4 regions of the Pseudomonas serboccidentalis genome follow, and region 4 is predicted to be linked to each of the others. Evidence: predicted binding sites of a transcription regulator. Region 4 holds the regulator's gene; each other region holds the start of a gene.

Evidence for each region. Region 4 encodes FliA, which starts transcription of late flagellar genes. Its sites were predicted from a motif close to CTAAAGTTTNNNNNNNNNNNGCCGNTAA; they were not measured.
Region 1: a site for FliA is predicted at 658-685, ahead of NN484_RS24635 (methyl-accepting chemotaxis protein). Genes of this name have one in related genera too.
Region 2: a site for FliA is predicted at 1,043-1,070, ahead of motA (flagellar motor stator protein MotA). Genes of this name have one in related genera too.
Region 3: a site for FliA is predicted at 1,123-1,150, ahead of flgM (flagellar biosynthesis anti-sigma factor FlgM). Genes of this name have one in related genera too.

What each region holds. Positions count from the first base shown of each region.
Region 1 covers NZ_CP101655.1:5,404,804-5,407,003, forward strand. Annotated here, with positions in the region: gene NN484_RS24630 (undecaprenyl-diphosphate phosphatase) at 1-507, opposite strand, end outside; gene NN484_RS24635 (methyl-accepting chemotaxis protein) at 814-2,200, shown strand, end outside.
Region 2 covers NZ_CP101655.1:4,285,586-4,287,785, forward strand. Annotated here, with positions in the region: gene NN484_RS19565 (HDOD domain-containing protein) at 1-972, opposite strand, end outside; gene motA (flagellar motor stator protein MotA) at 1,139-1,990, shown strand; gene motB (flagellar motor protein MotB) at 1,994-2,200, shown strand, end outside.
Region 3 covers NZ_CP101655.1:4,917,209-4,919,408, forward strand. Annotated here, with positions in the region: gene NN484_RS22420 (chemotaxis protein CheV) at 1-181, opposite strand, end outside; gene flgA (flagellar basal body P-ring formation chaperone FlgA) at 264-1,025, shown strand; gene flgM (flagellar biosynthesis anti-sigma factor FlgM) at 1,186-1,512, shown strand; gene NN484_RS22435 (flagella synthesis protein FlgN) at 1,561-2,028, shown strand; gene NN484_RS22440 (flagellar brake protein) at 2,121-2,200, shown strand, end outside.
Region 4 covers NZ_CP101655.1:4,154,883-4,157,082, reverse strand. Annotated here, with positions in the region: gene fleN (flagellar synthesis regulator FleN) at 1-540, shown strand, start outside; gene fliA (RNA polymerase sigma factor FliA) at 537-1,277, shown strand; gene NN484_RS18985 (chemotaxis response regulator CheY) at 1,445-1,816, shown strand; gene NN484_RS18980 (protein phosphatase CheZ) at 1,835-2,200, shown strand, end outside.

The DNA of each region.
Region 1 (2,200 bases), 1.2 Mb from region 4:
CGAGCCGGAGCGCGAGGTGCCGGGAATCATCGCCAGGCACTGCGCGAAACCGACTTTCAGCGCGTCTTTCCAGGTGATCTCATCCACTGTTTCGGCGTGTACTTCGTGCTGTCGGCGTTCGGCCCACAACATGATCACGCCACCCACCACCAGCGCCGTTGCAACGGTGATGGGATTGAACAGGTATTGGTGGATCAGGTCGGCAAAAATCACCCCCAACACCACTGCCGGCAGAAACGCGATCAGCAGATTGGCAGTAAAGCGCTGCGCACTCGGCTGGGTCGGCAGGCCGATCACCACGTCGAGGATCTTGCGACGAAACTCCCAGACCACCGCGAGGATCGCGCCGAGCTGAATAATGATGTTGAACGCCATGGCCCGTTCGCCGCCGAAGTCGAGCAAGTCGGCAACAATGATCTGGTGTCCGGTACTGGAAATGGGCAAAAACTCCGTCAGCCCCTCTACAACTCCTAGAATCAGTGCCTGCAAGGCGGTCCAAAGATCCATCAGTCCCCCAAAGAGCGATGCACATCGGCATGCCCCGATAGTATTTTTCTAACGTTCACTGCGTTCAGCGTAGCTGGTTGTTGCTGTACCGATTCCGCGCGCACAGGATCCACACGAAACGGTCAAAATTCCGTGAAATATCAACTTTGATTCAGGTTTTCACGCGCGGGGCCGAAATCCTAACAGACAGGCCTCAATAGTGCTGCGGCGTTATACGACTTGGGTCGCGTATGCCCGATCACCGAAAACGTGATTGGATGCTGGCGTTGATTTATTACAAGAAAAAGAAATCGGAGTGACAGCGTTATGAACAGCTTGCGCAGTGTGTCGATCAGCCGACGCTTGTGGCTCATTTTGATTGTGGCAGTGGTGATGCTGCTGACCTTGGGCGTGTTGATGCTCAAGCAGATCCACGATGACCTGTACCACGCCAAGGCGCAGAAAACCCAGCATGTGGTGCAGACGGCCAGCGGCCTGCTGACCTACTACCACGACCTGGAAACCGCTGGCACCCTCACCCGCGACGCCGCGCAGAAACAGGCGTTGACTGCCATTCGAGGCTTGCGCTACGACCAGAACGATTACTTCTGGATCAACGACCTCACGCCCGTGATGGTCATGCACCCGACCAACCCCAAATTGGAAGGCCAGAACCTCTCGGCCATCCGTGACCCGGACGGTTTTGCGGTGTTCAACGAGATGGTCGCGATCGCCAAAAGCAAAGGTGCGGGCATGGTCAATTACCGTTGGCCCAAGCCTGGCGCCAGCGAGCCGGTGGCGAAAACTTCCTACGTCAAACTGTTCGAACCGTGGGGCTGGGTGCTCGGTTCGGGCATCTACATCGATGATGTGCAGAGCGAATTCCAGGGCCAGGTGATCAAGGCCACGGTGATCGGTCTGGTGATTGCGCTGATCATGGCCCTGCTGGTGATCCTGATTGCCCGCAGCATCGTGCGCCCGTTACAGGAAAGCGTGAACGCCATGGCCAACATCGCCAGCGGCGAAAGCGACCTGACCCGCAGCCTCGACACCCACGGCCAGGACGAAGTCACGCAACTGGCCCATCACTTCAACGCCTTTACCGCCAAATTGCGCCGGGTGATCGGTGACTTGCAGGTGTCGGCCAGTGCGCTGGGCCAGTCGTCCAGCGAACTGGGCAACGATGCCACCCAGGCCCAGCAACGCAGCCAGCAGCAATCACAGCAGATGGAACTGGTGGCGACCGCGATCAACGAAGTGACCTACGGCGTGCAGGACGTGGCAAAAAACGCCGAACACGCCGCCGCTGAAATGCGCGATGCCGAAGCTCAGGCGCAACAAGGCCAGATCAACATCGACGGCAGTCTGCAACAGATCGACAAGCTCTCCGGAACCATTGATCAGGCGGTCGAAGTCATTCGCACGCTGGCGGCGGAAAGTACGCAGATCGGCAGTGTGCTGGAGGTGATCCGCTCGATTGCCGAACAGACCAACCTGCTGGCGCTCAACGCGGCCATTGAAGCGGCGCGCGCCGGTGAACAGGGCCGGGGCTTTGCGGTGGTGGCCGACGAAGTTCGTCTGCTGGCGCAGCGCACGCAGAAATCGACAGCGGAAATCCAGTCGATGATCGAACGCCTGCAAAGTCATTCCGAAGCAGCGGTCAAGGTCATCGGCGACAGCAGCAAAGCCTCGCAACTGACCATCGAACAGGCAG
Region 2 (2,200 bases), 130 kb from region 4:
TAATGAAACGGCCGGGTGCCACAGATCGGGCATGGCATGCTGGCGCGCACTGTTGGCGGCCTGCTGGTGCAACTGCTGCTGCACCTCGTCCATCGAAATCTGCAGATAAAGGCTGGTCAGGTACTGCCAGCGTTCGCTGTGCGGACTGTCCCAGGCCTGTTGCGCCGATAGCGCCAGACCGTTGGCCAGCAGCACGGTATTGGCCGGCTGATTGAGCCAGCGGCGCAAGGTCGGATCGTCGTCAAGGCGATTCTGCTGGCGCAGCGGATGTTCGCTGTCGCGGGCGATGCGCAGCACTTTCACCAGTTCGCGCTGTTCGCTGAGCAGCAACTTATAGCCTTGCTGCACCCAGATCGGCAGGTGCCAGATTTGCACCAGTGCCTGGGCGATCTTCAGCAGACGTACGCCAAACAATTGCTTCTCGACCACCGGGGCCGATTCGCCCTTGTGGATAACCCGCAACTCCCACTCTTCGAGCAGCTCGGGATACGTCAGCGCCAGCGGCCATAACGGCGAGAGAAACAACAGGCTGCCCCAATGAATGTCCTGCCACAGTCGCGCCAGGCGACTGGCGAAAAAACCGTTGGCCTGTTGCGTGGCGTGCTGGCTGATCATTTGCAGTTGGCGCAGGGCCTTGGGGATCTGCATCTGCGGCTCGACGGGCAAACGGGCGAGCAATTCTTCGGTGCGCGCCAGGCCCAGACGGTTGATCGCCACCTCGAGATTTTCCGCCGGTGCGGCCATGGTGCCATGGGTGTGACGATTGGCCTCACGGATGACGCTCAAGGCCAGTGCCGGGCTGTCCTGCATCAGGTCGGCGATGTCGCGCAGCGAGCTGCGGTTGTCACGAATCGCGCGGCACACTTTGTCGTGAGCCTCTTGCGGCACGGGCAGGCGCACGCCATCGAGCAACTTTACCCAGCCATCGAGGGTGGTCGGTTTTGCATGTGGGACGTTCGTTTCATTAGCCATGTCTGGACGAGATCTTCACTGACTGTAGACGCGCCCGGCATGGGCTAAATTGGCTTTTCGCCTGAACTGGCTATAGTCTGGCGCAGTTTTGCCGATAAGTAGAAGAAGAGATTTTTTAACTTCCGAATATGACCTTGAACCCGACTTAAATAAGTACTTTCTACCTATGGCTAAAATTATCGGCATCATCGTCGTATTCGCGAGCGTGCTCGGCGGATACGTGCTCTCCCACGGCAAAATTGCCGCCCTGATCCAGCCCTTCGAGGTGATGATCATCGGTGGTGCGGCCCTCGGTGCATTCCTGCAGGCCAACCCCGGTTACATGACGATGCACGTGCTCAAGAAGTCCCTGAGCATGTTCAGTTCGCGTTTCAGCCACACGTTCTATCTGGAAGTGCTGGGCCTGATCTACGAGATCCTCAACAAGAGCCGCCGCGAAGGCATGATGGCCATCGAAGGCGACATCGAAGACGCCGCCGCGAGCCCAATCTTCGCCAAGTACCCGGCCGTGCTCAAAGACGAACGCATGACCGCGTTCATCTGCGATTACCTGCGCATCATGTCCTCCGGCAACATGGCGCCGCATGAGCTGGAAGGCCTGTTCGACATGGAACTCTATAGCCTCAAGGAAGACCTCGAGCACCCGTCCCACGCGGTGAACGGCATCGCCGACGCCATGCCCGGTTTCGGTATCGTCGCGGCGGTACTGGGTATCGTGGTGACCATGGCCTCGCTGGGTGAAGGTGATCAGAAATCCATCGGCCTGCACGTCGGTGCGGCATTGGTCGGTACCTTCTTCGGTATTCTCGCGGCCTACGGCTTCTTCGGTCCGTTGGCCCACTCCCTGGCCCACGATGCCAAGGAAGAGCTGAACGTTTACGAGGCCATCAAGGCTTCGCTGGTGGCTTCGGCTTCCGGCATGCCGCCATCGCTGGCCGTGGAGTTCGGGCGCAAGGTTCTGTACCCGGCGCACCGTCCAAGCTTTGCCGAGCTGGAACAAGCCGTTCGCGGTCGTTAAGCCATGGAAAATAATCAGCCGATAATCATCAAGCGCGTCAAGCGCATAGCCGGCGGGCATCACGGCGGGGCGTGGAAAATTGCCTTCGCCGACTTCGCCACGGCGATGATGGCGTTCTTCCTGGTGCTGTGGCTGCTGTCCACGGCAACGCCGGAGCAGAAGATCGCCATCGCCGGCTACTTCAAGGACCCGGTCGGCTTCTCCGAAAGC
Region 3 (2,200 bases), 760 kb from region 4:
CGCACACGACAGGACTGGACTTGGGCATCAACGTCAGCGACGGGCACTGCAGCACTTCCCGTACCTTGAACACGTTGATTCCGTAGAGCTGCTGACCGTCGAGACGGAACAACAACAGCTCCAGGCGATTCTGCCCTACCAGTTGCGTGCGCTGGTTCACCGAATCCATTACACCAGCCATGCCCAGACTCCTACACCAACGCCAAGTGTTGTTGCGACGCACATTCATTGCTAAACGGCACGGCGCTTGCTTTTTAACTCGTATGAACGCTCAAACGACATTTTTTCGACGCCTGACCTCCCGCACCCGCAAAGCGCTGTGCGCGACGTCCGCCGTCTGCTTGTTTTTCGCTGGCAGCCCTGCCGGTGCCGATACGGTTACCTTGCCTGACATGCTTATCGGCGTCACTCAGGGCTTTCTTGAGTTCACCGTAGAAGACTATCTGGCTACCAGTCAAACGGAAGGCCGCTACGAAATCGAGGTCAACCAGCTCGACCCACGTATGCGCATGCCTATGTGCGACAAGGAATTGACAGCGTCGCTGGAGAGCCCGGCACGTCCGCTGGGCCGGGTAACGGTCAAGGTCCGGTGCGAGGGAAGCTCGCCGTGGACGGTGTTCGTGCCCGCTCAAGTCCGCCTGTTTCGCGAGATTGTCACCACCACCCGGCCCCTCAAACGCGCCGGGATTATCGGGCCGCAGGACGTGACCCTGCGTGAACGCGACGTCAGCCAGATCAATCAGGGCTTCCTGACGTCGGTGGATGACGCCATCGGGCAGAAATTAACCCGACCAACGGTCGCCGATCAGGTCATTACCCTGGTGCATCTGGAACAGGCGGAAGTGGTGCGCAAGGGTGATCAGGTGGTCATCATCGCCCGCAGCGGTACGCTCGCCGTGCGTATGCCCGGTGAAGCCCTGGCCAATGGCGGTCTGAAAGAACAGATTCGGGTGAAAAACCTCAATTCCAACCGGGTCATCAAGGCGCAAGTCGTTGCGCCGGGCCAAGTGGAAGTGGCCATGTAAAACGCTCACGCAGAAAACTGGCGCGCGCCCCGACGCTTCCCTAAACTGTGCCGCAGCAGGACACGCTTCGGCACATGCAGCTCATTGCAAAGTGAGCCTAAAGTTTTTCAGGGAATGGCCGAAAACATGGCAAGCGTCCAAATTCCCAGAGGTTTTTAACATGGTCATCGATTTCAGCCGTTTGAACAGCTCCTCGTCACTTACGGGCAGTACACGTACCAGCAACGCCAAGGAAACCGCCGAAACCGGCACCTCCGCGCCGCTGAATACCCCGGCCGAAACGGCCAGTACCGCAAAAAGCGGGGAATCGGTACACCTCAGCAATGAGGCTCAACAGTTGCAGAAGGTCACTGACAAGCTGCGCGATCAGCCTGCCGTCGACAAAGCCCGCGTGGCCGAGTTGAAAGCAGCGATTGCCGATGGCAGCTACAAAGTCGACAGCAACCGTGTAGCCAGCAAACTGCTCAACTTCGAAGCCCAGCGCTAGGCTTTTGCCGGCGCCAGGCTTTTGGACGCTTAGAACCCAAGGCCAGCCATGCACGACACTAATTTATTGCAACTGATCACCGACGACTTTGCTCCAGCTCAACAATTGCTGGAGTTACTGCAAACCGAGTCCCTCGCCTTGCACGGTCGCGACATGCCTCTGCTGGAAGATATTCTGGCGCGCAAACAGGCATTGATCATTCTGCTTGAACAGCATGGCCGCAAGCGCAGCGAAATCCTTGCCAGCCTCAACCTGCCGCTCGACCGTCAGGGCCTGGAGCAACTGGCCAGCCACTCGAGCATTGGCGACCAGTTGCTGTCGCAGAGCGATGTGCTGACCGACCTGATTGCCCAGTGCCAGGCGGCCAACGTCAAAAACGGTCAGTCGATCCAGATTCAGCAGGCCGCCACGGCCAATCAGCTGAAAATCCTCACCGGGGGCGAGCCTCCAGCGCTGTATGACGCCTCCGGCACGTTCGCCAAACCTACCAAGCCGCGTACGCTCAGCCAGGCGTGAGCCATTCGATGTGCCTGCACTATCAACCCGCGAAACATGCTGGCAAAATGCTGGCTAGTCGTAGTCAAATTTTGTCTGGAGATTGAGAAAACGTGCCAAACGCCCTAAGCGCGGATGATAGTCCGCAGCCACCAAAGGTGCTGACCACGCCCCTGGAAATCTCCAGCAACCT
Region 4 (2,200 bases):
CACTTGAGTCCGGCGCAACATGCCGGGCTGATTCAGGCCTTCAGCGACATCGGCGACAACCTCGATGTGCTGGTGATCGATACCGCTGCGGGTATTGGTGACTCGGTAGTCAGTTTTGTGCGCGCCGCGCAGGAAGTGCTGCTGGTGGTCTGCGACGAGCCGACCTCCATCACCGACGCCTACGCGCTGATCAAACTGCTCAACCGCGACTACGGCATGAACCGCTTCCGCGTCCTCGCCAACATGGCGCAGAGCCCGCAGGAAGGGCGCAACCTGTTCGCCAAGTTGACCAAGGTCACGGATCGTTTCCTCGACGTCGCCTTACAATACGTCGGCGCGGTGCCGTACGACGAAAGCGTGCGCAAGGCAGTGCAGAAACAGCGAGCGGTCTATGAAGCCTTTCCGCGTTCCAAGTGCGCGCTGGCGTTCAAGGCGATCGCGCAGAAGGTCGATACCTGGCCGCTGCCTGCCAACCCACGCGGTCATCTTGAGTTTTTCGTCGAGCGCCTCGTGCAGCAAACAGCAGGGCCTGTGTTATGACCGCGAGCGGTATGAATTACTACAAGAAGTCGGCACGTGACGCGCAGTACGAGTTGATCGAGCGTTACGCGCCACTGGTCAAGCGCATTGCCTATCACCTGCTGGCGCGCTTGCCGGCGAGTGTGCAGGTCGAAGATCTGATTCAGGCCGGAATGATCGGCCTGCTTGAAGTCTCGACCAAATATGACGCCAGCAAAGGCGCCAGTTTCGAAACGTACGCGGGCATTCGAATCCGCGGCGCGATGCTCGATGAAGTGCGCAAAGGGGATTGGGCGCCACGCTCGGTTCACCGCAACACCCGTATGGTCAGCGACGCAATTCGCTCAATTGAAGCTAAAACCGGCCGTGATGCTAAAGATCACGAGGTTGCGGCCGAACTCCAATTGAGTCTCGACGATTACTACGGGATTTTGAATGACACGCTGGGCAGCCGGCTGTTCAGTTTCGACGACCTGTTGCAGGACGGCGAACACGAAGGGCTGCACGAGGATGGCGCCAGTGCTCATCTTGAGCCGTCACGCGATCTGGAGGATGAACGCTTCCAGGCCGCGCTGGCGGACGCGATTGCCAATTTGCCGGAGCGTGAGCGACTGGTGTTGGCGCTGTACTACGACGAAGAGCTGAACCTCAAGGAGATCGGTGAAGTCCTTGGCGTCAGTGAATCGCGGGTCAGCCAGTTACACAGCCAGTGCGCGGCCCGCTTGCGGGGGCGTTTGGGGGAGTGGCGAGCGCGCTGAAGGCAGTGTGGGGACACTGCGAACGAGGCTGGTGCGGTGATGAACGGCACCGGTCTTGCTCTGTTGTGCTCCAGACAGTCATCGAGTGCTTTGCCGGATTGATTGAAATGGCGCGTCCAGGTGCTGGGCGCGTTTAAGACTGCTTGGAGGTCGAATTGGACAAGAACATGAAAATCCTCATCGTTGATGACTTCTCAACGATGCGGCGGATCATCAAGAACCTGCTGCGTGATCTGGGGTTCACCAACACCGTCGAGGCCGACGATGGCACCACTGCCATTCCGGTGCTCAACAGCGGAAGCATCGACTTTCTGGTAACGGACTGGAACATGCCGGGCATGACCGGTATCGACCTGCTGCGCCACGTGCGTGCCGATGAAAAACTCAAGCACCTGCCGGTGCTGATGGTGACGGCAGAAGCCAAGCGCGAGCAGATCATCGAGGCCGCTCAGGCCGGCGTGAACGGCTACGTGGTCAAACCTTTCACGGCTCAGGCGCTGAAAGAAAAAATCGAGAAGATTTTCGAACGCATCGGCTGATGAACGCGCGGGGGAGCTATGGAGCATAACGAATCTTCACAGGGCGATTTCGAATCGACCCTGAAAAAACACGCGGTCGAACTGGTCGAGAGCCTTGAAAAAGGCAGGTTCGGCGACGCGGTGCAACTGATCCATGAGCTCAATCAGACCCGTGACCGCGGCCTGTATCAGGAAGTAGGCAAGCTCACACGCGAACTGCACAGTGCGATCGTCAACTTCCAGATCGATCCGCACATGCCGCAGGCCGAGGAAGTGTCGCAAATCACCGACGCCACCGAACGCCTGGGCTATGTGGTCAAGCTGACCGAAGCCGCGGCCAACCGCACCATGGATCTGGTGGAAAGCGCCACCCCGGTGGTCAATGGCCTGGCTGAAGAAGCCCAG